4 regions of the Diaphorobacter sp. C33 genome follow, and region 2 is predicted to be linked to each of the others. Evidence: predicted binding sites of a transcription regulator. Region 2 holds the regulator's gene; each other region holds the start of a gene.
What was found. Region 2 encodes FNR, which switches genes on or off when oxygen is low (the NO sensors DNR and NnrR bind a similar motif). Its sites were predicted from a motif close to TTGATNNNNATCAA; they were not measured.
Positions count from the first base shown of each region.

Region 1: a site for FNR is predicted at 2,134-2,147, ahead of cyoA (ubiquinol oxidase subunit II). Genes of this name have one in related genera too.
Region 3: a site for FNR is predicted at 6,136-6,149, ahead of QY917_RS07075 (cation-transporting P-type ATPase). Genes of this name have one in related genera too.
Region 4: a site for FNR is predicted at 919-932, ahead of QY917_RS14250 (universal stress protein). Genes of this name have one in related genera too.

Region 1 covers NZ_CP129980.1:1,629,769-1,637,039, reverse strand. Annotated here, with positions in the region: gene cyoB (cytochrome o ubiquinol oxidase subunit I) at 1-897, opposite strand, end outside; gene cyoA (ubiquinol oxidase subunit II) at 959-2,008, opposite strand; gene QY917_RS07775 (MFS transporter) at 2,320-3,651, shown strand; gene tolA (cell envelope integrity protein TolA) at 3,774-4,745, opposite strand; gene QY917_RS07765 (biopolymer transporter ExbD) at 4,767-5,192, opposite strand; gene tolQ (protein TolQ) at 5,372-6,073, opposite strand; gene QY917_RS07755 (YbgC/FadM family acyl-CoA thioesterase) at 6,070-6,495, opposite strand; gene QY917_RS07750 (pyridoxal phosphate-dependent aminotransferase) at 6,516-7,271, opposite strand, start outside.
Region 2 covers NZ_CP129980.1:332,870-340,140, forward strand. Annotated here, with positions in the region: gene ccoN (cytochrome-c oxidase, cbb3-type subunit I) at 1-228, shown strand, start outside; gene ccoO (cytochrome-c oxidase, cbb3-type subunit II) at 248-880, shown strand; gene QY917_RS01610 (cbb3-type cytochrome c oxidase subunit 3) at 895-1,032, shown strand; gene ccoP (cytochrome-c oxidase, cbb3-type subunit III) at 1,062-1,976, shown strand; gene ccoG (cytochrome c oxidase accessory protein CcoG) at 2,061-3,503, shown strand; gene QY917_RS01625 (FixH family protein) at 3,565-3,843, shown strand; gene QY917_RS01630 (hypothetical protein) at 3,920-4,207, shown strand; gene fnr (fumarate/nitrate reduction transcriptional regulator Fnr) at 4,249-4,992, opposite strand; gene hemN (oxygen-independent coproporphyrinogen III oxidase) at 5,164-6,546, shown strand; gene QY917_RS01645 (sulfite exporter TauE/SafE family protein) at 6,550-7,269, shown strand.
Region 3 covers NZ_CP129980.1:1,493,662-1,500,932, reverse strand. Annotated here, with positions in the region: gene QY917_RS07090 (Lon protease family protein) at 1-1,425, opposite strand, end outside; gene hemH (ferrochelatase) at 1,422-2,480, opposite strand; gene QY917_RS07080 (HAD family hydrolase) at 2,520-3,212, shown strand; gene QY917_RS07075 (cation-transporting P-type ATPase) at 3,225-5,963, opposite strand; gene QY917_RS07070 (alpha/beta fold hydrolase) at 6,309-7,130, opposite strand; gene QY917_RS07065 (O-acetylhomoserine aminocarboxypropyltransferase) at 7,130-7,271, opposite strand, start outside.
Region 4 covers NZ_CP129980.1:3,038,725-3,045,995, forward strand. Annotated here, with positions in the region: gene QY917_RS14245 (TetR/AcrR family transcriptional regulator) at 1-441, shown strand, start outside; gene QY917_RS14250 (universal stress protein) at 442-864, opposite strand; gene QY917_RS14255 (metallophosphoesterase) at 977-1,822, opposite strand; gene QY917_RS14260 (LysR family transcriptional regulator) at 1,839-2,810, opposite strand; gene QY917_RS14265 (hypothetical protein) at 2,934-3,374, shown strand; gene QY917_RS14270 (phosphoenolpyruvate carboxykinase (GTP)) at 3,562-5,433, opposite strand; gene QY917_RS14275 (hypothetical protein) at 5,767-5,928, opposite strand; gene QY917_RS14280 (threonine ammonia-lyase) at 6,036-7,235, opposite strand.

The DNA of each region.
Region 1 (7,271 bases), 1.3 Mb from region 2:
GATGTAGACCTCGGGGTGGCCCCAGATCCAGATCAGGTTCACGTACAGCATGGAGTTGCCCCCCAGGTCGTTCGTGAAGAAGTTGGTGCCGATGTAGCGGTCCAGCGACATCAGCACCAGCGCGGCCGTCAGCACGGGGAACGAGGCGACGATCAGCGCGTTGGTGCACAGCGCGGTCCAGGTGAACACGGGCATCTTCATCAGATTCATGCCCGGCGCGCGCATCTTGATGATGGTGACGATCAGGTTGATGCCCGACAAGGTGGTGCCCACCCCCGCAATCTGCAGGCCCCAGATGTAATAGTCGAGACCTACGCCAGGGTCCTGCGCCCCGAGGTTGGACAGCGCCAGCCAGCCGGAGGTGGAGAACTCGCCCAGGAACAGCGAGATCATCACCAGCACGGCGCCGCCGGTGGTCATCCAGAAGCTGAAGTTGTTCAGGAAAGGGAACGACACGTCGCGCGCGCCGATCTGCAGCGGCACGAGGTAGTTCATCAGGCCCGTGACGAAGGGCATGGCCACGAAGAAGATCATGATCACGCCGTGGGCCGTGAAGATCTGGTCGTAGTGGTGCGGCGGCAGGTAGCCCATGCTCTCGCCCACAGCCATGGCCTGCTGCAGGCGCATCATCACCGCGTCGGCGAAGCCGCGCAGGAACATGACCAGGCCCAGGATCATGTACATGATGCCGATCTTCTTGTGGTCGATGGAGCAGATCCAGTCGCGCCACAGCGGGCCCCACAGACGGAACTTGGTGAGGCCGGCCAGCATCACGATGCCACCCAGGACCACCGCGATGAAGGTCCACAGCACGATGGGCTCGTGCGCCATCGGGATCGAGTCCCAGGTGATGCGGCCCAACAGCCAGTGGGCTGGGGTAGTTTGTTCAGACAACATATCGAATCTCTTGGCTAATGGGCCCGGCGCCGGCTTGGCGCCCGCGTCGGGTCCGTCAAATTCACTGTTGGATGGGGGCCTCGGGGAGGGCTAAGCCCGGCTGCAGCGCGGCCAGGATCTGTGGCGCGTTGCCGGCGGTGCATACGTCCTGCGGCAGCGTCAGACCGTTGGCTTTGACGAAGGCTTCGCCGCCGAGCGCGTCGATGGCCATCATGTCGTGCATGCACATCTGCCCGTCTTCCACGCAGCGGTTGAGCACCTTGCCGTACAGGCCCGTTTCCACGGTAGAAAAGCGCTGCACGGGGTCGCGCTGGCTGGGCTTGGCCAGTTGCAGGTAGGTGGTCTTGTCCAGGGGCTTGCCTTCGGTCTTGGCCTTGTCCACCCACTGGGCGAATTCAGCATCGCTCAGGCCGTGGAACTTGAAGGTCATGCCGGAGAAGCCGGGGCCGCTGTAGTGCGAGGCAAGGCCATGGAACACGCCGGGCTTGTTGATGATGGCGTTCAGCTCGGTCTGCATGCCAGGCATGGCGTAGATCATGCCGGCCAGGTCGGGCACGTAGAACGCGTTCATGGTCGACGTGGCGGTGAGTTTGAACAGGATCGGGCGGTCCACCGGCGCGGCCACCTCGTTCACCGTGGCAATGCCCTGCTCGGGGTAGAAGAACAGCCACTTCCAGTCCATGGCCACTACCTGCACTTCCAGCGGTTTGACGTCGGCGGCCAGCGCGCGCTGGGCGTCGATGCGGTCCAGAGGGCGGTAGGGGTCCAGCTTGTGGGTAGCGATCCAGGTCAGCGCGCCCAGGGCAATGATGATCATCAGCGGCACGCTCCAGATCACCAGCTCCAGCGAGGTGGAGTGGTGCCAGTCGGGGTCGTACTCGGCGTCGGTGTTGCCCTGGCGGTACTTCCAGGCGAACAGCAGCGTCAGCAGGATCACCGGCACGATGACGATCAGCATCAGCACCGTGGCAGTCACCACCAGGTTGCCCTGCTGGGCAGCGATATCACCCGCCGGGTTCAATACGACGGCCTTGCTGCAACCAGCCAGGCTGGCTGCGGCCAAAGCCGCGGCGAGCCAGGTGGGCCCGCGGAGTTTCTTCAGTTGGAGCATTGCTAGGCGTGTCAAAAAGCGTGCACGGCCTTGCGTCGCGCGGGCGGGCGCGGCGCTAGGTGTAAACGCGAATTACTGGACGGAGACGAATGTAATACGCCTAGCGCATTTGTCGATTGGACATTTTGTCCAGGGTCAAACTTATGGCGTGATGGCAGGCCGTATGCGGCCTGCGGGCGCGACCATGGCGGCGCGGATGGCCGACTGGGCGTGAGGGTTTTCCCGCGCGGGACGTCAGTGTAAGCGTACTTGTTGACCGCGGGGCTTGCGTGTAGAACGGAGCTGTGTCTGCAAAGCCAAGGAGTACGGTCATGAGTAGCGGTTCCGTCGCATACCCCGTTTACGGCCCCGAGAGCGCGGCATCGCTGTCGCGCGCGCACACCGACGAAGACGTCACCCCGGGCGAGATCGCCGTGGGCGTGATCATCGGGCGCGCGTCGGAGTATTTCGACTTCTTCGTATTCGGGATCGCCTGCGTGCTGGTCTTCCCGTCGCTGTTGTTTCCCTTCATGACGCGGCTGGACGGCACGCTCATGGCTTTTGCCATCTTTGCCATCGCCTTCATCGCCCGGCCGCTGGGCACCGCCATCTCCATGGCCGTGCAGCGGCGCTGGGGGCGCGGCACCAAGCTGACGCTGGCGCTGTTCCTGCTGGGCGGCTGTACGGTAAGCATGGCCTTCCTGCCCAGCTACCAGGTGGCGGGGCTGGCAGCCGCTGGGGCGCTGGCGGTGCTGCGCTTCGGCCAGGGGCTGGCGCTGGGCGGCTCCTGGGACGGGCTGCCGTCGCTGCTGGCGATGGCCGCACCGCCGGAGCGCCGGGGCTGGTATTCCATGGTAGGGCAACTGGGCGCGCCCGTGGGGTTTGCATTGGCCGCCGGGTTGTTCGCCTACCTGTACGGCAGCCTCTCCAGTGAAGAATTCCTGGCCTGGGGCTGGCGCTACCCGTTCTGCGTGGCCTTTGCGATCAACGTGGTGGCGCTGTTTGCGCGGCTGCGCCTGGTGGTGGGGCAGTCCTATGCCGAATTGCTGCAAGAGAAGGAACTGGAGCCCGTGGGCGTGGCCCGCGTGATGCGCGAAGAGGGGAGCAATGTGGTGCTGGGCGCCTTTGCGGCACTCGCCAGCTTCGCACTCTTTCACGTGGTGACGGTGTTCCCGCTGTCGTGGTTCGCCCTGTTCTCCGACCGCTCCATGGCCGAGGTGCTGTGCGTGCAGATCGCCGGCGCATTCCTGGCCATCGGCGCTGTGGTGGTGTCGGGGCGGTTGGCCGACCGCATGGGCCGGCGCAACCTGCTGGGCTCCATGGCCGTGCTGATTGGCCTGTTCAGCCTGGCCACGCCCTGGCTGCTGGGCGGTGGCGCGGTGGGCGGCACGGTGTTCCTGCTGCTGGGCTTCGTGCTGCTGGGCCTGTCGTACGGCCAGGCATCGGGCACGGTGACGGCCAACTTCTCCACCCTGCACCGCTACACCGGGGCGGCACTGTCGTCCGACCTGGCCTGGCTGATCGGCGCGGCCTTCGCGCCGTTGGTGGCTCTGGGGTTGTCGGCACGTTTCGGGCTGGGGGCGGTGACGCTGTATCTGCTGTCGGGCGTGGTCTGCACACTCGGCGCGTTGCGTATCAATCGCCTCATCGAGCAGCGCAGCTGAGTTCGACTGGCTGTCGGCTGTTATCGAAAATGATAGCTGCCGGCGCTTGTTTCAACTAGGTTTCACGGTGTTTTCAATGTGAAACCTTTGAGGGGCAAGCGCAGGTAGCTCTCTTTTTTGCTTCAGTCGCGCGGGCGGAAGCCGATCACCAGGGACGACGGCACGCGGCCGTCCACGTCGCGTGGCAGGGTTTCCGTGCGGTGCAGCGCACGAATCACCGCGTCGTCCCACGCCTTGTTGCCGCTGGACTGGGTGATGCGCGCGCCGACGATGGTGCCGTCTGGCGCGGCGCGCACCTCGACCTCGGCGCGCGGGTTGCCCGAGATGGTGTCGGGATAGACGATGTTGGGGCGTACCTTGGCGGCCACCTTGCCACCGTAGCTGCCCGAGGGGCCGGAGCTGCGCTGCGCGGTGCCCGTGGCGGTCTCGCCGCCCGTGGCGCCTGCCAGCCCCTGCATGCGGCGCAGGTTCTCCTGGCGGCGCGCCTCGGCCTCCTTGGCTTCACGGGCTTCCTCGGCCTTGCGGCGCTTGTCCTCGGCCAGCTTCTTCTGTTTGTCCTGCTCGGCCTTGGCGGCCTTCTCCTTCTCGGCCTTTTCGCGTTCGGCTTTCTCGCGCTCGGCCTTTTGCTGCGCCAGCAGGCGTTCCTTCTTCTCCTGCTCCAGCCGCTCGCGGCGCTCTTCTTCCTTGCGCTCGCGTTCGCGCTTCTCGCGCTCCAGTTGCTGTTCGCGCTTTTTCTTTTCTTCTTCCAGGCGCTTCTTCTGCTGCTGCAGGGCGATATCGGCCTCGCGCGTGTCGGCTTGCTCCGGACGCGGTGGTGGCGGTGGAGGCGGCGGTGCGGGCGCGGGCTCTGGTGCGGGGGTAGGGGCCGGAGCAGGGGGTGGGGGCGGCTCCACGGCGCGCGGCGCCGCTTGCTGGGGGACGGCAGACCAGAGTTCGGCCTCCACCGCCGGTTGGTCGGAACTGCTCTTCCAGTTCACGCCCCAGGTCAGCGCGCCGATCAGCGCGGCATGGGCGAGTACCGCCAGGGCGATGGCCCGCATGCGTCCGGGCGGGCGGGGCGGGGCAAACTGGTCGCGGTCGTTCGTGGCGTGCATTAGATCGTGTGAAAGTTCTCGTCAGCCGCCGCTCTTCACCGCCAGGGCGACGCGTGCCACGCCCGCCTGTTGCAGCGCAGACATGGCCTTCATCACCGCGTCGTACGACACGTTCTTGTCGGCGCTGATGAGCACGGGTGTGTCCTCTGGCTGGTCCTTGAGCCAGTTCTTGGCGGTGGCGCCCAGGTTCTGCAGCGGCACGGTGCGTTCGTTGCCGTCGGCCTTGAAGCGGATGCTGCCATCCTTGTCGACGATGACGTCCGCGCGCGTCTTGGGCACCTTGGCGCCTTTGCCCACGGAAGGCACGTTCACCGAACTGGGCGTGAGCATGGGCGCGGTCACCATGAAGATGATGAGCAGCACCAGCATCACGTCGATGAACGGCACCATGTTGATTTCGTTCATGGAGCGGCGGCGGGTGCCGCTGCGTGAGGCCATGGCAGGCATTTCAGTTCTCCATTGCGCTGAGCAGTGCGCGTTGTGGATAAAACGGACGTGTCCGATGCCAGCAGATGCCGCGCAAGGGCCGTCCCGCCGCGCTGAGCAATCGATCCCCTTTCCCGCAGTGCGTAGCGCTGCGAGAGAAAGGGGAAGCCGCCCAGCGGCTCAGGGGGATGTCCTTCATCTCAATGCCCCGAGGGGGATGCGGGGTGTGCGCCCAGGTTGCGCTGCAGGATGTTGGAGAACTCCTCGATGAAGGTCTCCTGGTGGGTCGCCACGCGGTCGATGTCGCGTGCGAAGCGGTTGTACGCAATCACGGCGGGAATGGCGGCGAACAGGCCGATGGCGGTGGCCACCAGCGCTTCGGCGATGCCGGGCGCCACCGTGGCGAGCGTTACCTGCTCCATGCCGGCGAAACCGGTGAAGGCGTGCATGATGCCCCAGACGGTGCCGAACAGGCCCACATAGGGCGACACCGAGGCCACCGAGCCGAGGAACGAGAGGCTGGACTCGATCACGTCCATCTCGCGCTGGAAGCTCGCGCGCATGGCGCGGCGCGCGCCGTCCAGCAGTGTGCCGGGGTCGCTGATGCGGCGTTCCCGCAGCTTTTGGTATTCGCGCATGCCGCTGGCGAAGATGCGCTCCATCGGGCCCGCGCTCTTGGCGTTGTGCGTGGCGCTGGCGTACAGGTCATTCAGGCTGGTGCCCGACCAGAAGTCGCGCTCGAAGTCTTCGTTCAGAGCCTTCACGCGCTTGAGTGCGAACAGCTTGCGGAAGATGGCGGCCCAGCTGGCCACGGAAACCGCGAGCAGCAGCAGCATCACCAGCTGCACCACCCAGCTGGCATTGAGCACCAGGCTCAAGATGGACATGTCTTGGGAATTCATGATGAGGAGAGTCGTTCCAAAAGGGACCCCGGAATGCGTGCAGGGCGCATGGTGGCGGCATCCACCCAGCCGATGCGGATGGTGCCTTCGCACAGCAGTGCGGGGGGAGAGTCGGGGATCATCTGCTCTGGTTTCAAGAGCGCCTGCTGCTCGATTGTGAGCGAAGCGCGGCCCCCTTCGCGCAGGCTGGCGGTAACAATCAGTTCATCGTCCAGGCGGGCGGGGCGCAGGTAGCGCAGGCGTGCGTCGGTTACGACAAACATGCCGCCCGTGAGTTCCCGCAATCGTTGCTGGCCCAGGTCCCGCGAGCGCAGCCACTCGGTGCGCGCGCGCTCGAAGAACTTGAGATAGTTGGCATAGAACACGATGCCGCCGGCATCGGTGTCTTCCCAGTAAATGCGAACGGGCCACTCGAAAGCCATTCTGGCACGCCTGGATGGGGTCAGCCGATCAGGCGCTGCAGGCGCGCCACCGCTTCCTGCAACTGCGCCATGGAGTTGGCCGTGGAAAAGCGCACGAAGCGTTGGGTGTCGGCCGTGCCGAAGTCGCGCCCCGGCGTGATGGCCAGGTGGGCACGGCGCATCAGCTCGTAGGCGAAGTCCCAGCTGCCGGCGACGCCCAGGCGCTCGGCGGCCTGCGTGCAGTCGGCCCAGGCGTAGAAGGCGCCATCGGGCTGCACCGGCACCGTGAGGCCCAGGGCATCGAGTGCGGGGATGAAGTAGTCTCGCCGCGCCTTGAACTCTGCGCGGCGGCGTTCGTACTCGGCGATGCTGTCCGGCTCGAAGCAGGCCAGCGCCGCATGCTGCGACACCGTGCTGGCGCAGATGAACAGGTTCTGCGCCAGACGCTCCACCACGGGCACCATGGCCTCGGGCACCACCATCCAGCCCAGGCGCCAGCCGGTCATGTTGAAGTACTTGCTGAAGCTGTTGATGCTGATGACGTCCTCGCCCAGCGCCAGCGCCGTCTGGCCGAAGGCGTCGTCATAGGACAGGCCGAGGTAGATTTCGTCGATGATCGTGAGCCCACCCTTGCCGCGCACCACATCGTGGATGCGGCGCAGTTCGTCTGGCGCAATCGAGGTGCCCGTGGGGTTGGAGGGCGACGCCAGCAGCACGCCGCGCGTCTTCGCCCCCCAAGCCGCCTCGACCTTGGCGGCGCTGAGCTGGAAGCGCTCCTCGGCCGTGGTGGGGATCAG
Region 2 (7,271 bases):
GGCGTGATGCAAGGTCTGATGTGGCGCGCCGTGAACCCCGACGGCACGCTGACCTATACCTTCGTGGAAGGCGTCAAGGCGACCTATCCGTTCTACGCGATCCGCTTCTTTGGCGGTCTGCTGTACCTCGGCGGTATGTTGGTGATGGCATGGAACGTCTGGGTGACGGCGATCTCCGGACGCTCCGTCAAGGTGGCCATTCCCGCCGTGAAACCCGCTCACGCCTGAAGTTCGGAGGGTCAACTACATGTCCAATACGCATAACAAAGCATCTACCGGCTTCACGCACGAGAAGGTCGAAACCAGCAACTTCCTGATGATCGTGCTGATCTTGCTGGTTGTGGCCGTCGGCGGCCTGGTGGAAATCGTTCCTCTGTTCTTTCAAAAATCGACGACTGAGGCCGTCCAAGGCGTGAAGCCTTACACGGCAGTGCAACTGATCGGACGCGATATCTACCTGCGCGAGGGTTGCTACAACTGCCACTCGCAGATGATCCGTCCGTTCCGCGCGGAAACCCTGCGTTATGGCCACTACTCGGTGGCTGGCGAGTTCGTCTACGACCATCCCTTCCAATGGGGTAGCAAGCGCACTGGGCCCGACCTGCATCGCGTGGGTGGAAAGTACAGCGATGAATGGCATCGCATTCACCTGAACAATCCGCGCGACGTGGTGCCCGAATCCAATATGCCCGCCTATCCCTGGCTGGAAAAGAACCAGATCGATCCTTCCGTCGTCGCTCCTCGCATGAAGGCATTGCGCACGGTCGGCGTCCCGTATACGGATGAGGAGATCGCCAGCGCCGCCGAGCAGGTCAAGGGGAAGACAGAGATGGATGCCGTGGTGGCCTATCTCCAGGTTTTGGGCCGTGCGCTCAAGTAATCGAGGAGCTGGTCATGGACATCACCACCATGCGTATCGTGGCCACGCTGGCGTCGCTGGCGTGTTTCGTGGGCATCTGGTTCTGGGCCTTCATGCGCCGCAACCGGGCCCGGTTCGAGGAGGCAGCACAGTTGCCCTTCGCCGAGGACTGAAGAAGTCTCCACAAGAAAAGAGATAACCCATGAGCGATTTCACGAGTAACTTCTGGTCCTTCTACGTGGCCGGAATCACCATCATCGGTATCGTGGCCTGCGGCTTGCTGCTGTGGATCACGTCCCGCAAGAAGGTCGAGGCTACGGCCGACAACACCACCGGTCACGTCTGGGACGAAGACCTGACGGAAATGAACAACCCCATGCCCCGTTGGTGGATGTGGCTGTTCATCATCACGCTGGTATTCGGTGCTGGCTATCTGGCTGCCTATCCCGGATTGGGGACCTTTAAGGGTAAGTTGGGCTGGACGCAGCTGGGCGAGTACCAAGCCGAAGTGGACAAGGCTAACGCAGAGTTGCAGCCCCTGTATGCGCGGTTCGAGGCCATGCAGCCCCAAGAGATGGCGGCCGACACAGCGGCCATGGCAATTGGTGAGCGTCTGTTCATGAACAACTGCGCGCAGTGTCATGGTTCCGATGCCCGCGGCAGCAAGGGCTTCCCCAACCTGGCCGACGGTGACTGGCTGCACGGCGGTGCGCCTGATCAGATCCAGAAGACCATCCACGATGGGCGCATTGGCGTCATGCCTCCCATGGCGGCCGCCGTGGGCTCGCCGGAAGATGTGCGCAACCTCACCCACTATGTCCTGAGCCTGTCGGGAAGCCCGCATGACTCCCTGAAGGCGTCTCTGGGCAAGTCGAAGTTCACTGCGTGCGCTGCATGCCACGGGATGGACGGCAAGGGCAATGTGGCCCTGGGTGCCCCTAATCTGACGGATGACATCTGGCTGCATGGCTGGGGCGAAGCTGCCATCACCGCTATGATCAACAATGGCAAGACCAACGAGATGCCTGCCCAAACGGGCAAGTTGACCGATGCACAGATCAAGGTGTTGACGGCATACGTCTGGGGTTTGTCCAATAAGGCCGGCGCCCCGCGCTGATGCTCCCTGTGCGGCCGGCTCCCCGTCGAGGGGCGCCGGCCGTTTTGCGTTTTGGAAGTTGCACTTCCTTTTTGAGATTCCACCATGAAGCCAGCCGAAGGTCAGCCCCGTAAGGTGATTCCTATCACGCCAGTGGGGGCCGAAAGTTCGCAGACCGAGGTCATTTCGCTCTATGAGGCGCAAAAGAAAATCTATCCACGCTCGATAAGTGGAGTGTTCGCACGTTGGCGTTGGGCGATGGTGTTTCTGACACAGCTGGTTTTCTATGGCCTGCCATGGCTGGAGTGGGGCCAGCGCCAGATGGTGCTCTTTGACCTCGGAGCACGCCGTTTCTATATTTTTGGTTTGGTGCTTTACCCGCAGGACTTCATTTATCTGACGGGTTTGCTGATTATTTCCGCGCTGTCGCTTTTTCTGTTTACCGCAGTGGCGGGACGCCTGTGGTGCGGCTTCTCCTGTCCCCAGACCGTATACACGGAAATGTTCATGTGGATCGAGCACAAAGTCGAAGGCGACCGCAGTGCCCGTATGCGCCTGGACAATGGTCCGTGGACATTTGAGAAGATCTGGAAAAAATCTGTCAAGCAAGCCATTTGGATTGCGGTCGCATTCTGGACCGGCTTCACCTTCGTGGGCTATTTCGTTCCGATTCGCGAGCTGGGGGGAGAGTTGCTGGCCCTGCAAGGAGGGTGGCAGATATTCTGGGTGATCTTCTATGGGTTGGCCACGTACGGTAACGCAGGATTCCTGCGCGAGCAGGTATGCAAATACATGTGCCCTTATGCGCGTTTCCAAAGCGCAATGTTCGACAGGGACACGCTGGTCGTCTCTTACGATCCTGAGCGCGGCGAGCCTCGCGGGCCCCGTAACAAGACGGTAGACCACAAAGCTGCGGGACTGGGTGACTGCATCGATTGCACGCTGTGTGTCCAGGTCTGCCCAACGGGTATCGATATTCGCAACGGACTGCAATACGAGTGCATTGGTTGCGGTCTCTGCGTGGACGCTTGCAATACCGTGATGGATAAGATGAAGTATCCGCGCGGGCTGATTCGCTTCTCGACGCAGAACGGCGTCAAGAACCACTGGACCCAGTCGCAAATGCTCAAACGCGTGCTGCGACCCCGTGTGTTGTTCTATTCAGCGGTGCTGGTGGTGTTGTGCATCGGCATGCTGGCCAGCTTGGTGGTACGCACCCCGTTGAAGGTGGACATCGTGCGCGACCGCGCTGCGCTCTCGCGCATCGTGGCGGGAGGCAAGCTGGAAAATATCTACCGGCTGCAGATCATGAACGCCACGGAGGGGGCGCAGCGCTACACCATCAGCGCCCACGGCATGGAAGGGCTGGAAGTGGCGTCCGAGACCGCAATTGACATTGGACCGGCGGAATCCCGATGGGTGGTTGTCCGTCTTCAAATTCCGTATGGCTCAGCATCTCCCGGATCGCATACGGTGTATTTCGATATTCAAGCGCAGGGTGATAAAGCCCAAGTGGCAGAGAAATCCGTGTTCCTCGTGCCTCGCTGAAGGCGGTCGCGGAATGCAAATGAACAAGCTGTGCTCATAAATGAGCGAGGAGTTGGTATCGATGTCGAGTAATTCCCCCATGAATCTGGAAGACGCAGGAAAGCCTTGGTGGACGTTTGGCCATGTCTGGCTTGTCATCGCGGGGCCGGTGATTGTCATCATTGCGGGCTTCGTGACCCTCTGGCTGGCCGTGAGCCAACCCGACCCCGTCATCGCGGAAGACTATTACCAACGGGGATTGAACATCAACGAGACCCTGAAGGAGTCTGGAGGCGACATGACGCCTGCCATGAAGGGGCGCAACCATGCAGCTACTCCGCTGGAGGACCAACCGCGTTGACCGGCAGGGCGAGTCCTCTTTGCATGCCGCAGAACAGATGCTACGCTGTCAACTACACCTGCTAGGAGATGGGCGAATGTGGATGCAACGATTGATGTGGATCGCGTGGCCGGCCTTTTTGATGGCGGGCGTCATGGAAATGGTGGTGTTCGCCTTCGTGGATCCAGAAGCGCTGCAGTGGTTTGATCAACCCCTGCATCTCTCGCGCGAAGGTGTGTATACCATCGCCTTCTTCACGTTCTGGTTCGTACTCATGGCTTCCAGCGCATTGACTACGCTGTTGTCACTCTCGCCCTTTGAGTTGAATCGCTGCCCCGTGCCCAAAGGGGCGCGGCCGGCTGATTGCGCCAAATACGTTTCCTGATCTTTCCGCCGATCAGTTATGAATGAGCAAAAAACCGAGGCTTAATGGCAGGCTTGCTGGCTGTTGACAATGCGCTTCAGCGCATCGGTATCGACGATGCGCACATGGCGCTGTTTTACTTCCACAATACCTTCTTCCACGAACTTCGAAAACGTGCGGCTGACGGTTTCCAGTTTCAATCCTAGGTAACTGCCGATCTCTTCCCGCGTCATGCGCAGCACCAATTCGGATTGTGAGAACCCCCGGGCATGCAAGCGTTGTACGAGATTCAACAGGAATGCGGCAAGGCGTTCCTCGGCACGCATACTCCCCAGCAACAGCATGACCCCATGCTCGCGAACAATCTCGCGGCTCATGATCTTGTGCACATGGTGCTGTAGTGCCGTTACTTCGCGCGACAACTCTTCAATACGATCGAAAGGCATGACGCATACTTCGGCGTCTTCAAGCGCTACCGCATCGCAAGTGTGGCGGTCGCTCACGATGCCATCCAGGCCAATGATCTCGCCCGCCATTTGAAAACCCGTCACTTGATCGCGACCGTCCTCGGTGGCGACACAGGTCTTGAAGAATCCGGTGCGGATGGCAAAAAGGGATGTGAAGGGTTCACCGTTCCGGAAAAGCGTGCCGCCACGCTTGATCTTGCGTCGTACAGCAACAATGTCATCGATGCGCTTGAGTTGCTGGTCGTCCAGACCCACGGGCATGCACAGCTCACGCAGATTGCAGTTTGAGCAGGCAACTTTGATGGTCTGGAGATTCGTATGCATGGGAACCCTGTTCATGGCTTGAGCTTACCTCTGAACGGCTGGGAGACATGGAATGCCGTAGGCCGTTGGACGACTTTGAGCCGAAGTCAAATTGTCGCCACAAGGACCTTATGGGCGCTTGATCAACGTCAAGGACTCATGGGGGACTCTACGGCACAGTGATATGAAAGTGCAAGGAATCCCGTCATGACCGTTGTTACAACAGAGCTCCTGCGTCGCTTTGACGTTCCAGGGCCGCGCTACACCTCTTATCCGACTGCTGATCGTTTTGTCGAGGCCTTTGGCGAGCGGGAATACATCCTTGCGCTGCAGCAGCGTCGCGTGGGGTCGGTAGCCAAGGCGATGCCTTTGTCGCTTTATGTCCACATCCCGTTTTGTGAATCGCTGTGCTATTACTGCGCGTGTAACAAGATCATTACCCGGCATCCAGAGCGGGCAGAGGTCTACTTGCGTTACCTCAGCCGTGAGATCGACCTGCATACGGCGCACTGCGGTGTGGGTCAGCATGTGAGCCAGCTGCATTTCGGCGGAGGCACGCCTACTTTTCTGACGGATGACGGTTTGCGCGAACTGATGGGCATGTTGAGGCGCAGTTTCGTCCTCGTTCCGGGGGGGGAGTACTCCATAGAAGTGGACCCGCGGACCGTGGATGAAGCGCGGCTGGGATTGTTGGCGGAGCTGGGTTTCAATCGCCTGAGCTTTGGCGTGCAGGATTTCGACCCTGAAGTACAAAAGGCCGTGCACCGCATTCAGCCTGCCGAAAAGGTGTTCGCGTTGGTCGATGCGGCTCGGAAGCTCGGGTTTGAATCGGTGAACGTGGATTTGATCTACGGGCTGCCGCGCCAGACACCGGAGTCGTTTGATCGCACCTTGGAGCAGGTAGCCGAGCTGCGGCCAGACCGGATCGCGCTGTATGCGTACGCTCACTTGCCAGAACGCTTCAAGTCGCAGCGACGCATCATCACGGCCGAGTTGCCCATGGCTTCGGCCAAGGTGTCCATGCTGGCCCGGTCACTTGATGTGTTCCAGGAAGCCGGCTACGTCTACGTGGGCATGGACCATTTTGCGCTGCCTGACGATGCGCTGGCGGTGGCCAAGCGGCAAGGCAGGCTGCACCGCAATTTCCAAGGCTATAGCACGCAGCCCGATTGCGACCTGATTGGTCTGGGCGTTTCTGCCATCGGGCGCGTGGGCGCTACTTACAGCCAAAATGTGAAAACGCTGGACGAGTATTACGACTGCATTAACCAGGGGCATTTGCCTGTGGTGCGCGGGCTGGCGTTGACCAAGGACGACTTGGTGCGCCGCGCAGTCATCATGGCGTTGATGTGCCAAGGTGAATTGCTGTTTGAGCCGTTGGAACAGTCTTGGCTGATTGATTTCCGCAGTTATTTCGATGCGGAATTACAGCAACTGCAAGAAATGGCGGCTCAGGGCTTGGTGAAAATCAGTGATGAGGGCGTTGAAGTCACGCCCATGGGGTGGTATTTCGTGCGCGGCGTGGCCATGGTGTTCGACAAGTATCTGCAGGCTGACCGTAACCGCGCTCGCTTTTCCCGGATTATTTGACCCATGCTGTGGGCGCTGGCCACGACGACCTTCCTGATGGGGCTGATGGGAGGGGCTCACTGTTTGGCGATGTGTTCTGTTCCCTGCGCGGCGCTTACGGGGCTGGGTGGCACGCAGGACGCCACCCACACCATTCAATGGGCGTCCCGCCGCGGAATCCTCCAACGGGTAGCGCAGTTTCACGTGGGGCGCCTGATCGGTTACGGCGCCGCAGGGGCGGTGGTTGCGCTGGCCATGGAGCAACTCGCATGGCTGGGGCAAAGCACCTCGGCATTGCGCCCCCTTTGGACGCTGATGCATGTGCTCATCCTCGCGTGGGGCGGGATGATGATGGTGCAAGCGCAGCAGCCCTTGTGGGTTGAGCGGGCGGGGCGTGCTGCCTGGGCGAAGGTCAAGCCCTTGGTCTCTCGGCCTGGCGGGCTCCTGACCGCGGGTGTGGCCTGGGCGCTCCTGCCATGCGGCCTTCTGTATACCGCACTGTTGACTGCCGCTCTCAGCGGAAGCGTGCTCCGCGGAGCCTTGTGCATGGTCCTGTTTGGCGTGGGAAGCGGTGTATGGCTGGTGCTGGGACCGTGGACATTTGGCCGCATTCGCGCTTGGATCGGCGTGAAGGGTGGGGCGTGGGGGTCTCGGCTGGCAGGTGGTGTGCTTTTTTCCCTGGGTGCATGGGCGCTGTGGATGGAGGTTGTCCATGGGCAGCCGGCGCCGTGGTGCGTGCCCTGAAA
Region 3 (7,271 bases), 1.2 Mb from region 2:
CACGGCGCTGGCGTAATGCGTCTGGGCGCTGGCGGTGAAGCGCTCGGCAAAATCCACCTTCACGCGAAAGCGCTGCGCCAGGTCTTCGTCGCCCTCCTGCAGCACGTAATACTCGACGGCGGTGCCGATCAGCACGAGCTTGACGTCCACATCCACGCCCTCGGGCTGCAGCGCCACTGTCGGCCCACCACCGCCATGGCTGGCGGCCGTGTCCTCGACCGCCAGGCGGCTGCAGCGCAGGAAGCGGCGCAGCCGTTCCCACAGCGGCGTATCGCCCAGCAGGTCGCGCAGGAACAGCATCAGGTAGCCGCCGTGCGCACGCAGCAGGCCGCCGGCGTGGATGCTGGAGAAATCGGCATACGGCGCGTCTTCCCCGGATTCGTACTGGATGTGGCCGAACAGGTTGCGCAGCTGCGGGTTGTCTTCGACCACCACTGGCGCGCCCTTCAGGGAAGCGTTGTCCACCGCCAAGTTCACCTGGCACAGCGCCAGCAGGTTGGCCAGTTGGTCGCGGCGTTCCTCTTCCTGCGGATCGTCGGGCTGCTCGCCTTCGTGAGGCACGAAGAGCTCAAGGTCGTCGAGCACCTCGCGCTGCACCTGGTCGAGCCAGCGTCCCAGCTTGACCGCGTCCTTGATCTGCTTGCGCAGGCCCTGGCGGATGTCGTCCAGACCGTGCGTCACCAGCGGGCCGGCGCTCTGGCGCAGAAGCTGCGCCAGCGCATCGTCGCGCGCGCGCTCCAGCGGGCGGGTCTGTTCCAGGAAGCGCACGATCTCCGCGCGCAGCTCCTGCTCGGCCAGCTCGATGGCGGCGCGCTCGGGTGCGCCGAGCGCTGCGCCATCGGCCTCCGTCAGCGGCTCGCCGCCCGGGCCCAGCAGGGTGAACACCATCTGCCCTTGTTCACGCGACAGGCGAAACCGCCGTGCACGCGCGAAGTCGGCCAACTGGCTGAAGGCGCGCGCCTCGTCGCTCTGGTAGCGCTTGTGGATGCGCTCGCGCTCGTTCTTCACGTCCGGCGCAGCCAGGCGCTTGGGGATCTCCGCCTCCAGCTGGCGGCTCCAGCTCGCCATCTGGTCGCGCAGCTGGCGCCCCTGGCCCGCGGGCAGGCGCAGGGCGCGTGGACGTTCGGGTGCGTCAAAGTCGTGCAGAAAGCACAGGTCCGGCGGCACGGGCCGGCTGGCGGCCGCTTCGTCCATGGCCTGGCGCATCAGGGAGGCACGGCCGCTGCCGACCTCGCCCAGCACGAACAGGTGGTAGTCGGGCTGTTGCATGGTCAGCCCGAACCGGGCCGCATCGAACGCGCGCTGCTGGCCGATCCACGGCAGGGGCTCGGCCACCAGTGCGCGTGTGTCGTCAAAGCCCAGGCTCTCGGGGCGGATGCTCAGGCGCAGCTGGCCGGGTGCGAGTGCCGTGCAGGGCGCGCTCATGGCTGGCTCCAGCCCGCCAGGTGCTGTTGCGCAATGCGGCTCAAGGCGGTGATCCAGGCGGGGTTGTCGTTCAGGCAGGGGATGTAACGGAAGTCCTGGCCGCCTGCGTGCAGGAAGGCCTCGCGTGCCTCCTGGTTGATCTCCTCCAGCGTTTCCAGGCAGTCACTGGTGAAGCCTGGGCACATCACGTCCACGCGGCGCGTGCCGCCCTGTGCCAGCGCCACCAGCGAGGGTTCGGTGTAGGGCTCCAGCCAGCGGGCCTTGCCAAAGCGCGACTGGAAGGTCAGCAGGTACCGGTCTTCGCCCAGCCCCAGCACCTGCGCGAGCAGCCGGGCCGTGTTGCGGCATTGCTCCGCGTAGGGGTCGCCCAATCGCACATTGCGTTCGGGAATGCCGTGAAAACTCATCACCAGCTTGTCCGCCGGGCCGCCCTCGCGCTGCCAGTGCGCGCGCACCGACTGGGCCAGCGCGGCAATGTAGTCCGGGTGGTCGTGGTAGTCGTTCACGAAGCGCAGTTCGGGAAAGCAACGCGAGCGGCGCACCCACGCGGCCACGTCGTCGAACACGCTGGCGGTGGTCGTGGCCGAGTACTGCGGGTACAGCGGCAGCACCAGCGCGCGGCGCACGCCGGCGTCCTGCAGCACCTGCAGTTGCGCACCAATGGCCGGCTGACCGTAGCGCATGGCGTGCAGTACCCTCACCGGCTGGCCGGCCTCGCCCAGCCAGCCGCGCAGCATCACCGCCTGCTTGGCCGTCCACACGGCGAGCGGGGAGCCTTCTTCCGTCCAGATGCTGGCGTACTTGGCGGCCGACTTGGCCGGCCGCGTGCGCAGGATGATCCCGTACAGCAGAGGCAGCCACAGCGCCCGCGGAATTTCCACCACCCGCGGGTCGCCCAGGAACTGCGCCAGATAGCGGCGCAGCGCCGGTGCGGTGGGGGCGTCTGGCGTGCCCAGGTTGCACAGCAGAATGGCGGTGCTTTCGCGTGCTGCGGTGGTCTGGATCGAAGAGGCTGAGGCCGTCTGGGCGGCATGGTGAGAAGGCGAGGCGGGCATGCGGTGATTGTGGCAAATGCCGGGCGGTATGCTCGGGCCATGCTCGATATTTCCCGCATCCGCGCCATCACTCTTGACCTGGATGACACCCTATGGCCTATCTGGCCCACCATTGCGCGGGCTGAGAAGGTGCTGATCGAGTGGCTGCTCACGGTGGCGCCCGGCGCCTCGGCGCTGCTGGCGTCGCCCGATACGTCCCGCATGCTCCGTGCGCAGGTGGCGTCCGCCCATGCGCACCTGTCGCACGACCTGACGGTGCTGCGCCGCGAGACCATCCGCGCAGCGCTGCGCCAGGCGGGCGAGGACGAGTCGCTCACGGACCAGGGGTTCGACGTGTTCTTTGCCGAGCGCCAGCGGGTGGAGCTGTTCGACGATGCGATCGCGGCGCTGGAATTCCTCTCGGCGCGCCACCCGTTGGTGGCGCTGTCCAATGGCAATGCGGACCTGCAGGCGATCGGCATCGGACGGTACTTTCGCGCCAGCATCAGCGCCCGCGAGTTCGGGATTGCCAAGCCCGACCCCCGCATCTTCCATGAGGCGGCGCGGGTGCTGGACCTGCCGCCCGCGGCCGTGCTGCACATAGGCGACGATGCCACGCTGGATGCGCATGGCGCGCTGGGCGCCGGCATGCAGGCGGCCTGGCTCAATCGGGGCGATGCAGTCTGGCCGCACGCGGTGGCGCCTCCTGCCACCGTGCGCGACCTGGCCGCGCTGTGCCGCCTGCTGGGGTAGGCGTGGTCCGTGTCAGCGATGGGCGTGGCGTGCGCGCCAGCGCCGCAGAGCCGCCTTCTCCAGTTCGGCCAGCGTGAAGACGGCCAGCCCGGCCAGCAGGACGCGCGACCATTCCTGCACAGACAGGTCCGTGGAGCCGAACACGGCCTGCATCCAGGGCAGGTGCACGAAGCCCAGTTGCAGCAGCGCACAGAGGGCGATGGTCAGCGGCACCTTGGGATTGCCCAGCAATCCCTCGCGCGACAGCACGCTGCGCTCGATGTGCCGGCTGTTGAGCAGGTAGAACATCTCCATCACCACCACCGCGCTGACAGCCATGGTGCGCGCGGTTTCGATCGCAGCGCCGTTGGACAGCTCCCACAGGAACAGCCCGAGCGAAGCCGCCGCCATGCAAACCGCCACCATGAGCACACGCCACGCGAACAGGCCGGACAGCAGCTTTTCCTGCGGAGGCCGGGGAGGGCGGCGCATGACGTCGTCCTCCGCAGGCTCGAATGCCAGCGCCACGCCCAGCGTGCTGGACGTGACCAGATTGATCCACAGCACCTGCGCCGCGGTGAGCGGCAGCAGCAGGCCGAATGCGATGGCGGCAAACACGATCAGCGCCTCGCCCCCATTGGTGGGCAGCATGAACAAGATGAATTTGCGCACGTTGTCGTAGATGCCTCGGCCCTCGCGCACCGCATGGCCCAGCGTGGCGAAGTTGTCGTCGGTCAGCACCATGGCGGCCGCGTCCTTGGCGGCCTCGGTACCGTTCCTGCCCATGGCGACTCCCACGTCGGCGCGCTTGAGTGCGGGCGCGTCGTTCACGCCGTCGCCCGTCATGGCCACGACTTCACCGCGGGACTGCAGGGCTTGCACCAGGCGCAGCTTGTGTTCGGGACTGGCACGTGCGAACACGTCCACGCTGGCCACCACGTCGCGCAAGGCGGCGTCGTCCAGCAGCTCGATCTCGGCGCCCGTGAGGGCGGGGCGGCCCAGGCCGATGCCCAGCTGCGCGCCAATCGCACGTGCGGTTTCGCCGTGGTCGCCGGTGATCATCTTCACGCGTACGCCCGCGGCCTGGCATTCGGCCACCGCGGCCACGGCCTCGGGGCGCGGCGGGTCCATGCTGCCCAGCAGCCCGAGCAGCGTGAAGCCGCCCTCCATGTCGGCGAACTGCAGCGCGTGCTGCTGCGCCGGCACGCGCTTGATGGCGATCGCCAGCACGCGCAGCGCCCGCGCCGCGCAGTCGTTGGCTGCGCGGCGCCAGTAGTCGTGCTGCAGCGGGGCATCGGTGGCCGCGCCATCGGCGGGCCACTGGCGCTGTGCGTTGCACATGTCCAGCACACGCTCGGGGGCTCCTTTCACCAGGATCACCGCATGCCCCGCGTGGTCGTGGTGCAGTGTGGCCATGAAGCGGTGCTCGGACTCGAACGGTATGGCGTCGATGCGCGGCTGGCGCGCATGCAGCGCCGTGGCGTCCAGCCCCGCCTTGAGCGCCAGGGTGACGAGCGCGCCCTCCGTCGGGTCGCCCGTCAGGCTCCAGCCCTGGGGTCCGTCGTGCAGCGTGGCGTCGTTGCACAGCAGCGCCACCTGGGCCACGGACTGCAGGGCAGGGTGTTCTTGCGCAGTGATGGGCACGCCCCCGATGAGGAAGCCCCCCTGCGGCGCATAGCCGCTGCCGGTCACAGCTATGACATGGTCGGCGGTCACCACGCGCTGCACGGTCATCTCGTTGCAAGTGAGGGTGCCGGTCTTGTCGGAGCAGATCACGGTGACAGCCCCCAGCGTTTCCACCGCCGGCAGGTGGCGGATGATGGCGTTGTGCTGCGCCATGCGCCGCACGCCCATGGCCAAGGTGATGGTCATGATGGCGGGCAACCCCTCGGGGATGGCCGAGGCCGCCAGCGCCACGGCCATCATGAACATGTCCGCGGGTGCCTGAGCGCGCCAGAGCACGCCGATGGCGAACGTGGCGAGCACGAACAGCCCGATGGCCAGCGCCAGCCAGCGGCTGAACTGCGCGATCTGCCGCAGCAGCGGCGTGGTGCTCGCCTGCACCTGGGCCAACAGCGTGCTGATGCGCCCCAGTTCACTGTTCGTGCCCGTAGCCACCACGGTGCCCAAAGCGGTGCCCGCGGCCACCAGCGTGCCGGAGTAGAGCATGCTGCGGCGGTCGCCCAAAGCGGCGTCGGCTGCCACGGCGGCTTCGTCCTTGTCGCAGGGCACGGACTCGCCCGTCAGCACGGCCTCGTCGGCGCGCAGGCTGCGGGCCGTGAGGATGCGCAGATCCGCGGGCACCTTGTCGCCGGACGCGAGGATGACGATGTCGCCCGGCACGAGCTGGTCGGCGTCCACCAGTTGGCGCTCTCCCCCGCGCAGCACCGTGGCCTGGTGCGAGAGCATGTGGCGTATCGCGTCCAGCGCCGACTCGGCCTTGCCCTCCTGCAAGAAACCGATGATGGCGTTGACGATCACGGCCCCCAATAGCACCCCGGTGTCGATCCAGTGCGCCAGTGCCGCGGTGACCGTCGCGGCAGCGAGCATCACGTAGATCAGCACGTTGTGAAATTGCTGCAGCAGGCGCAGCCAGGCCGGTCGGCGCGGCGGCGCGGGCAGGCGGTTGGGGCCGAAGCGTGCCAGGCGCCGCGCCACCTCGGCATGCGCCAGGCCGTGGCGGTCGTCGGTTTGCAGCCGTTGCAGCGCTTCGTCAGCGGACAGCGCATGCCACGGGGTGTCGCGGGCATCGGTGGATGGAGGCAGGTGCATGCAGGGCGGGCGCCGGGCGACGCGACGGGTCGAGTGAACCCAGTCTAGGTCCGCAGGCGCGGACCGTGCCAATGCCCCAGTGCCAGGCCGGGGAAAGTGGCCGCTATTGGCCTTCGCTTGCTATTTAAACAATAGCTGACTGCGCTTGCCGGTTGGTCGTTTAATGCTGTTTTTGATACGCATCACGCGGCCGTAAATGGTCGACGCAGGCAAGCAGGGGCTAGTGTTTCGCATGTGGCAGGGGAAGTCATATCCCCTCTGCCGAGGCGGCGGCGCCCATCATCCATCGGGCAGGGGAGCGCTGAAGGGGATGCCCCGCACCGCCGGCCCTGCCGTGCAACGATCTCAGGCGGAGATGCGTCTTGCCAGGAAGTCGCGGATGGCGAACAGCGTTGCGTCCGGTGCTTCGGTCATCTGGTGGTGGCCCGCCGGCAGATGGACGATCTGCACGTCCTTGTCCGCGGATCGCGCGGCCTGGATCAACCCCTGCGCGGCCTTGGGCGCGGTCATCTGGTCTTGTGTGCCCAAGGCAAACAGCACGGGGCACTGCACCGCTGCGATGGCCTGCTCGCCATGGGAGTAGCTGTCGCAGGCGACGAAGCCGCGGTGGAACACATTGACCTGCGGGTTGCTGCGCAGCACCTTGCGGCCCAGCGCCATGCCCGCGCCGTACACCCAGAAGCCCGCGCCTGAGGGGGGCGCGAGGGTGCTGCGCGAGAACACGTTGACCATGCGCAGCGCCTGCTCGGGGTCGGTCTGCGATGCCTCGATGAGCGCGGGCGACACCTTCATCGGGTAGGCCGTACCCACCAGCACCAGATGGCTCACGCGCGCGCCCAGGCGGGCGGCGGCCTCCAGCGCGATCAACGAGCCCCAGCTATGGCCCACCAGCGCGGCGCGCTGGATGGACAATGCGTCGAGCAGGGCGCCCACGAAGTCGGCGGCCTGCTCCACGCTTGCAGGGGCATCGCCCGCGCTTTTGCTGTGGCCGGGCAGATCCACGGCCAGCACGTTCCAGCCATGGTTGGCCATGTAGCGGCTTTGCAGCGCCCAGACGCTGTGGTCATTGAGTACGCCGTGGATGAACACCACGGTGGGCTTGGCGGCATCGAAGGGCTTGCCGCCGGTGTAACAGTAGGTCTGTGCGCCGTTGACTTGCACGTACATCACGCACCTGCCTTTCCCGCTTGCTTCTCCGCAGCCTTGAGTGCCCGCTTGAGGTCGTCGATCAGGTCGTCGGCATCTTCCAGCCCGATCGACAGGCGGATCGTGCCCTGGCTGATGCCGCCCGCGGCGAGCGCTTCGTCG
Region 4 (7,271 bases), 970 kb from region 2:
CTGTGCTCGGCCGCCATGGTGCATGTGGTGGAGCGCCTGCAGCGCTTTCTGGCGGCGCTGCCGGCCGAACTGGGCGCCATGCAGCGCCTGCACGCGCTGCTGTGCTGGACGCTGCAGTTGCAACTGGCCGACGAGGTGCCGCTGCTGCCCAGCCGCAACTCCGCGCTGGCCCAGGCGCTGCGCGCCTGCGACGCCTACCAGGCATCGATGCAGGAGGTGCATGCCTGCATCCTCGGCTGGATCGTCGAGGCGCAGGCCCAGGGACAGCTGCGGCGCGAGTTGCCGCCCGATGTGATCTTGTGTGCGCTGCTGGCGCGCAATGCCGATCCCATGCTCGGCATGCTGCGCGACCGCGGCTATGCGGACGAGTGCATCATCGACTGGGCCGCGGACACCTGCCTGAGCGGCCTGGCGAGCGGCCCCGCCATGCGGGTGGCCTGATCAGCGCACCAGCAGTACCGGCACCTGGCAGTTGGCCAGCACCTGCGTGCTGACCGAGCCCATCACCAGCTTGCCCAGCGAGCCGTGGCCGTGCGTGCCCATGACGACCAGGTCGTACTTGCCGGACTCGGCCACCTTGGCGATGGTCTCGCCCGCCGGGCCCACCTTGGTCATGGTCTTGAGCTGCACGCCCTGACGCGCCATGAATTTCACGACGGGCGACAGCACCTTTTCGCCTTCCTCAGCGTGGTACTTGTCCACGACTTCCTTGCCGAGCGCGGCGCGCGCGCGGGGAGGCAACTGGGGCTGCACGGTGATGGCCGTGTAGGTGTGCGAGCTGCCCAGCATCTCGTCGTGAGCGGCCAGGTAGGCCAGCATTTTCTTGGTGTAGGTGCTGCCGTCGACAGCAAGCAGGATGTTCATTCGAAGTGCTCCGGAAACGAGAATTCAGACTAATCCGCGCCGGCGCCTGTTGTCTTGACTTCAGTCATATTTTTGATGCGGTACGCGGTGGCGGGTGCAGGGCCCGCACGCATCATACGGTGAGCACGCAGTGCGGCTCAAAGGTTGCCTGCTCCCCCTTGCGGGCATAGCCCAGCGGGTTGGCCACTACGCGGCAGCTCCAGGGCGTGCCGTCCACGCGGGCCCCGCGCACCAGGTAGTCGCTGGGCGCATGCAGATGGCCGTGCAGCCACAGCTGGGCGTGGGGCAGGCAGTCGTCCAGCGCATTGCAAAACCCCGCCGTGCCCGGCACCAGGCCGTAGCGCGGGTCGGCGCTGAGCAGGCTGGGCGCGAAGTGCGTGACGGCCACCGTCGTGCCCGCAAAGGGCTGTGCGAGCGCGTTGCGTAACCAAGACTGGCAAACCAGGGCCTGTTCGCGCACCTCGGCGGCCAGGAAGGGCCCACCCTGGCGGGTGCTGCCAGTCTTGGAGAGATAGAAATTGGCCGCGCGGAACGCCTTCTCGCGCCGCTGCAGTCGCTGGCCCGGGTCGGTGATCGCCGCGTGGTCGGCCAGCGCGTCGAAGTCGCTCCACAGCGTCGTTCCAACGAAGCGGACCCCCTGCAGCACCATGCTCTCACGCTCCAGCCAGATCAGCCCCAGCCGGTCGCAGATGCGGCGCAGGCGCGCATGCGCGGCGTCGAAGTCCTGCATGTCGTATTCATGGTTGCCAGGGACGAAGACCACTGGCGTGGGCCATCCGGCGTACTGCGGCAGAGGGGAGAAGCGCGCCAGGCCGAAGTCGTCGTCCGACAGCAGCGAGCCGGCCTGGTAAGAGCCGATGTCGCCGGCCAACACCAGGACATCCGCGCCAACGGCGGGGCTGGGGGTGAAATGCGGGTGGGCTTCCAGGTGCAGGTCGGACAGCAGTTGCAGCTTCATGGGTGAGTGGGACGGGTCAATCCTGGCGGTGGATGGGGGCGGGCGTGTTGCGCGCGGCGCGCGCAATCGCCTCGCGCAGCCAGCGGTGGGCGGGGTCGTGGTTGCGCCGGCGGTGCCACAGTGCGTCCACGTGCACGGGCGGCAGCGTCATGGGCAGCGGGCGCCACACCAGTTCGTCGCGCACGCTGGCCACGCCGACGAAGTGGCGCGGCAGCACGGTGAGCAGGTCCGTGGTGGCCACCACCCGTCCCGCGGTGAAGAACTGGTTCACGGTAAGCACGATGCGGCGTTCACGTCCCAACGCGGCCAATGCCCCGTCGATGAAGCCGAAGGGCTTGCCCGAGAAGCTCACCAGCAGGTGGCGCGCGGCGCAGTACAGGTCCAGCGTCATCGGCACGGCGGCCAGCGGGTGGTCCGCGCGCATCACGCACACGTACTGGCCGTCGTAGAGGCGGGTGCTTTCGTGCGCCACCACGTTGTCCGACTGCGCCCGCGCCGTGAGGTCGGCCAGCACGGCGGGGAAGTAGCCCACGGCCATGTCGGCGCTCTCGTCGTCCAGCAGGCGGCGCGGGTCGCGCGTGGTCAGCGGCACCACGCGCAGCGAGACGCCGGGGGCCTCGCGTTCCACGATCTCGATGAGTGGCGGGATCAGCGTGGCACCCGTGGCGTCGGCCATCGCCAGAACGAAGGTCGTCTGAGCGGACGCCGGGTCAAAGCGCCCGGGGGAAAGTGTCTCCTGCAACTGTGCCAATGCGTGCCGTACGGCGGGCCACAGGGCCAGTGCCCGCGGCGTGGGCTCCACGCCGTGGCCGCGCCGCGTGACCAGCTCGTCGCCCAGCACCTCGCGCAACCGGCGCAGTGCGTTGCTCACGGCGGGCTGTGTGATGGCCAGTTTCTCGGCGGCGCGGGTCAGGTTGCGCTCGGCCATGACCTCGTCAAAGACGCGCAGCAGATTGAGATCCAGCGTGCGAAAGTTCAATGGCTGCATGCCGCAATCATCACACGGATGAATATGGGTGATTCAACATATAAATTAGACACAAACCAGGGTAAACCCTAGTATTGCTGCACCGCCCGGCAATTTCGCCAACAGTGGCGTACGAGTCGCATCATGACGAAGTTTGTACACATCGACGTTCCTGTCCAGCACCACGGCATTGCACGCATTGAAGAGGCCGCAAGCCATCTGAAGCAAACCGCTGCCCGCTTTGACGGCACCCGCGGCGCAACGTCGCTGCTGCTGGCGGCGCTGGTCGCCGCGCTGCTTGTCGTGGCCAACCAGGTCATTGACACCTGGAACGATGGCCACATGCTGGCCGGCTGGATGGTGATGTGGGTGATCGCTTTCGCGGGAATGGCGTTGTTGGCGGCACCTGCGCGCAGCGCGGTGCTAGGCCTGCGTGGCGCTGCCAAGGCTTGGTCGGACGCGCACCGGCGTGCGGCAGAGGACGAGCGCACCTGGAATGCCGCACTGCGCGACGCCCGCATCATGGCCGACCTGAGCCGTGCGATGAACGGCATCGCGGTGGACGATCTGCGCCGTTACCGCTGAACGGCCGCGCGGCGACCCCGCGCCAACCGACAACAGGGCACCTTCGGGTGCCCTTTTTGCTATGTGCGCGGCAGCTTCCTATGGGGCGCATTCATGAAGAAACCCCGCGCCACAGACGTGGTCGCGGGGTTGTGTGTGTAGGCCCGGCTGAATTCATGCCGAGCCGAGCCGAGCCACGGCAGGGCGGTCAGGCCGCCAGACGCTTCTCCAGCGCGGCCTTGGTGGCCAGCAGTTCCTGAGGCAGGTGGTAGGCCAGCTTGTCGAAATGCTCGGTGTGCAGCTTCAGTTCTTCGGCCCAGGCAGCCTTGTCGATGCTGGTCACCGTCTTGAACTGCTCGGTGCTGAAGTCCAGGCCGGTCCAGTTGATCTCGGCGTACTGCGGAGCAATGCCGAACATGGTCGGCTCGCCTTGCGCCGTGCCCTCGATGCGGTCCAGCATCCACTTGAGCACGCGCATGTTGTCGCCATAGCCGGGCCAGACGAACTTGCCGTCCTCGCCCTTGCGGAACCAGTTGACGCAGAAGATCTTGGGCAGCTGGTGGCCAGACTCCTCCAGCTTGTGTTCCATGTCGAGCCAGTGCTGGAAGTAGTCGCTCATGTTGTAGCCGCAGAACGGCAGCATGGCGAACGGGTCGCGGCGCACGACGCCCTGCGCACCAAAGGCGGCGGCGGTGGTCTCGGAGCCCATGGTCGCGGCCATGTAAACGCCTTCCATCCAGCTGCGGGCCTCGGTCACCAGCGGCACGGTGGTGGAGCGGCGGCCGCCGAAGATGAAGGCGTCGATGGCCACGCCGGCGGGGTTGTCCCACTCGGGGTCCAGGGCCGGGTTGTTGGTGGCGGCCACCGTGAAGCGCGAATTGGGGTGCGCGGCCTTGGCGCCGGTTTCCTTGGCGATCTGCGGTGTCCAGTCCTTGCCCTGCCAGTCGATGAGGTGGTCCGGGAGCTTGCCGGTGTCCTTCTCCATGCCTTCCCACCACACATCGCCATCGTCGGTGAGGGCGACGTTGGTGAAGATCACGTCCTTGTCCAGCGAACGCATGCAGTTCGGGTTGGTGTGCATGTTGGTGCCGGGGGCCACGCCGAAGTAACCGGCTTCGGGGTTGATGGCGTACATCTTGCCGTCGGCATGGGGCTTGATCCAGGCAATGTCGTCACCGATGGTCGTGACCTTCCAGCCGGCGAAACCGGCTTCCGGCGGCACCAGCATGGAGAAGTTGGTCTTGCCGCAGGCGCTGGGGAAAGCGGCGGCCACGTGGTACTTCTTGCCCTCGGGGTTGGTCACGCCCAGGATCAGCATGTGCTCGGCCAGCCAGCCCTGGTCGCGGCCCATGGTCGAGGCAATGCGCAGCGCCAGGCACTTCTTGCCCAGCAGTGCGTTGCCGCCGTAGCCCGAGCCGTAGGACCAGATCTCGCGGGTCTCGGGGTAGTGGACGATGTACTTGACCTGGGGGTTGCAGGGCCAGGACGTGGTGTCCTTCTGACCTGCGGCCAGCGGGGCGCCCACGGTGTGCATGCAGGGCACGAACTCGCCGTCGGTGCCGAGCACGTCATAGACGGCCTTGCCCATGCGGGTCATCAGCTTCTGGTTCACGGCCACGTAGGCGCTGTCGGTCAGTTCGATGCCAATGTGGGCGATGTGCGAGCCCAGAGGGCCCATGGAGAAGGGCACCACGTACATGGTGCGGCCAACCATGCAACCGTCAAACAGCGGCTGCAGCGTGGCGCGCATCTCGGCCGGGGCCATCCAGTTGTTGGTCGGGCCGGCGTCTTCCTTTTTCTCCGAGCAGATGTAGGTGCGGTCTTCCACGCGCGCGACGTCCGACGGGTCGGACCACGCGAGGTAGCTGCCCGGGCGCTTGGCGGGGTTCAGCTTCTTGAACGTGCCGGCATCCACCAGTTGCTGACACAACTGCTCGTACTCCTGCTGCGAACCGTCGCACCAGTGGATGCGGGCGGGCTTGCACAGCGCGGCCATTTCGGCCACCCAGGCGATCAGCTTGGCGTTCTTGACGTATGCGGGCGCCTGAATGTCCAGGACGGGCATGGTGGGTGCGTTCATCGGGAAGGCTTCTTTGAAGTTGAAAAACAGTCTTTTCAAAGGAAGCGAACCGGGTCACGACGCACAGGCCCGCGCTGAACCGATCTGCGCGCTGCCTTTGAAAAAACCGCTGGGACTCAGTCGGCTGGCGAAACGGGGGTACCGCGGTGGCACCCCTGCACAGGTCGGCTGGGGTGACGATTTTATGAAGACGCCCCCGATTTGTCTGTCGGATAGGGGGTTAAATCATGCAAAAAACACATGACGTTATGCGCGCCATGGTGTCAGTGCAAACGCGATCACCAAAAACAAAGCCCCGCAGAGGCGGGGCTGGGTGGCGAGCGGGCAGTGCGTTCAGGCCATGTAGACCGCAATGAAGGCCAGCAGGAAGATCATGGCCGCACCCACCGCAGGGATCACGACGGGAATCAGATGCACCACGGACTCGGCGGCATCGGTGGCCGTGGCGGCCTCGACGTCGGCGGCGTTGGGGGCGATGGGGTGGTCATGGGCCATGGGTTCGGTCTCCTGTGGGGTCTGGTGCCTTGATGGGGGACAAGTGTAGCCACAACGCCCCCGCGCGTGCACGGGCCTTACCCGCACGCGCGTGCGGCACGGCGCTCTCAGCGCAGCTCGGCCTCCATCTGCGCGGCGCGCAGCAGGTCCAGCACCTGCTGGATGTGGGCCTTGCCGCGCGTTTGCAGCACCAGTTCGATCTCCACGTTCTGCGCGGCCAGCACGGTGAAGGCGCGCTGGTGGTGCACCTCTTCGATGTTAGCGCCCGCTTCGGCCACGAGGGCAGTGATGCGGGCGAGCACGCCGGGCACGTCGCGTGCGCTGACCATGATGCGCGCCAACCGGCCGGATCGCACCATGCCGCGCTCGATGATGGCCGCCAGCAGCAGCGGGTCGATGTTGCCGCCGCTGAGCACCAGCCCCACCTTCTTTCCGCGAAAGCGCTCGGGGTGGCGCACCAGCGCGGCCAGCCCGGCGGCCCCCGCGCCTTCCACCAGCGTCTTTTCGATCTCCAGCAGCATCAGCACCGCCTGCTCGATGTCGCCTTCGTCCACCAGCAGCAGGTCATCCACCAGCCGGCCAATGACCTCCTGCGTCATCTTTCCGGGCTGGCCCACGGCGATGCCCTCGGCGATGGTTGACGCGCCCTGCGCGTGGTGCGTGCCCTTGATGGCATTCACCATGGCTGGGAAGCGCGCCGTCTGCACGCCGATGATCTCCAGGTTCGGCTTAATGGCCCGCGCCGCCGTTGCCATGCCGGCCAGCAGCCCGCCGCCGCCCACCGAAACCACCAGCGCATCCAGGTCGGGCTGGGCGGCCAGCATCTCCAGCACCAGCGTGCCCTGGCCGGCGGCCACGGCCTCGTCGTCGTAGGGGTGCACGAAGGTCAGGCCCTGCTGCTCCGCCAACTGGTAGGCGTGCTGGCGGGCTTCCTCCAGCGTGTCGCCGTGCAGCACCACCTCGGCACCAAAGCCGCGCGTGCGCTCCACTTTCACACCGGGGGTGAAGCGCGGCATGACGATCACGGCGCGCAGGCCCAGGCGCTGCGCGTGGTAGGCCACCCCCTGGGCATGGTTGCCCGCGCTCATGGCCACCACGCCGCGCTCGCGTTCTTGGGGAGTGAGCTGGCTCAGCTTGTTGCAGGCGCCGCGTTCCTTGAACGAGGCGGTGAACTGCAGGTTCTCGAACTTGAGGAACACCTGGGCGCCCACGATCTGCGAGAGCGTGCGCGATTCGACGCAGGGGGTTTCGAGTACCTGGCCGCGCAGGCGCTCAGCGGCGTGCTGGATGTCTTGGAAGGTCAGCATGGTGCATTGTGGCGCAGCGCGCCAGGTGAAGCAGTT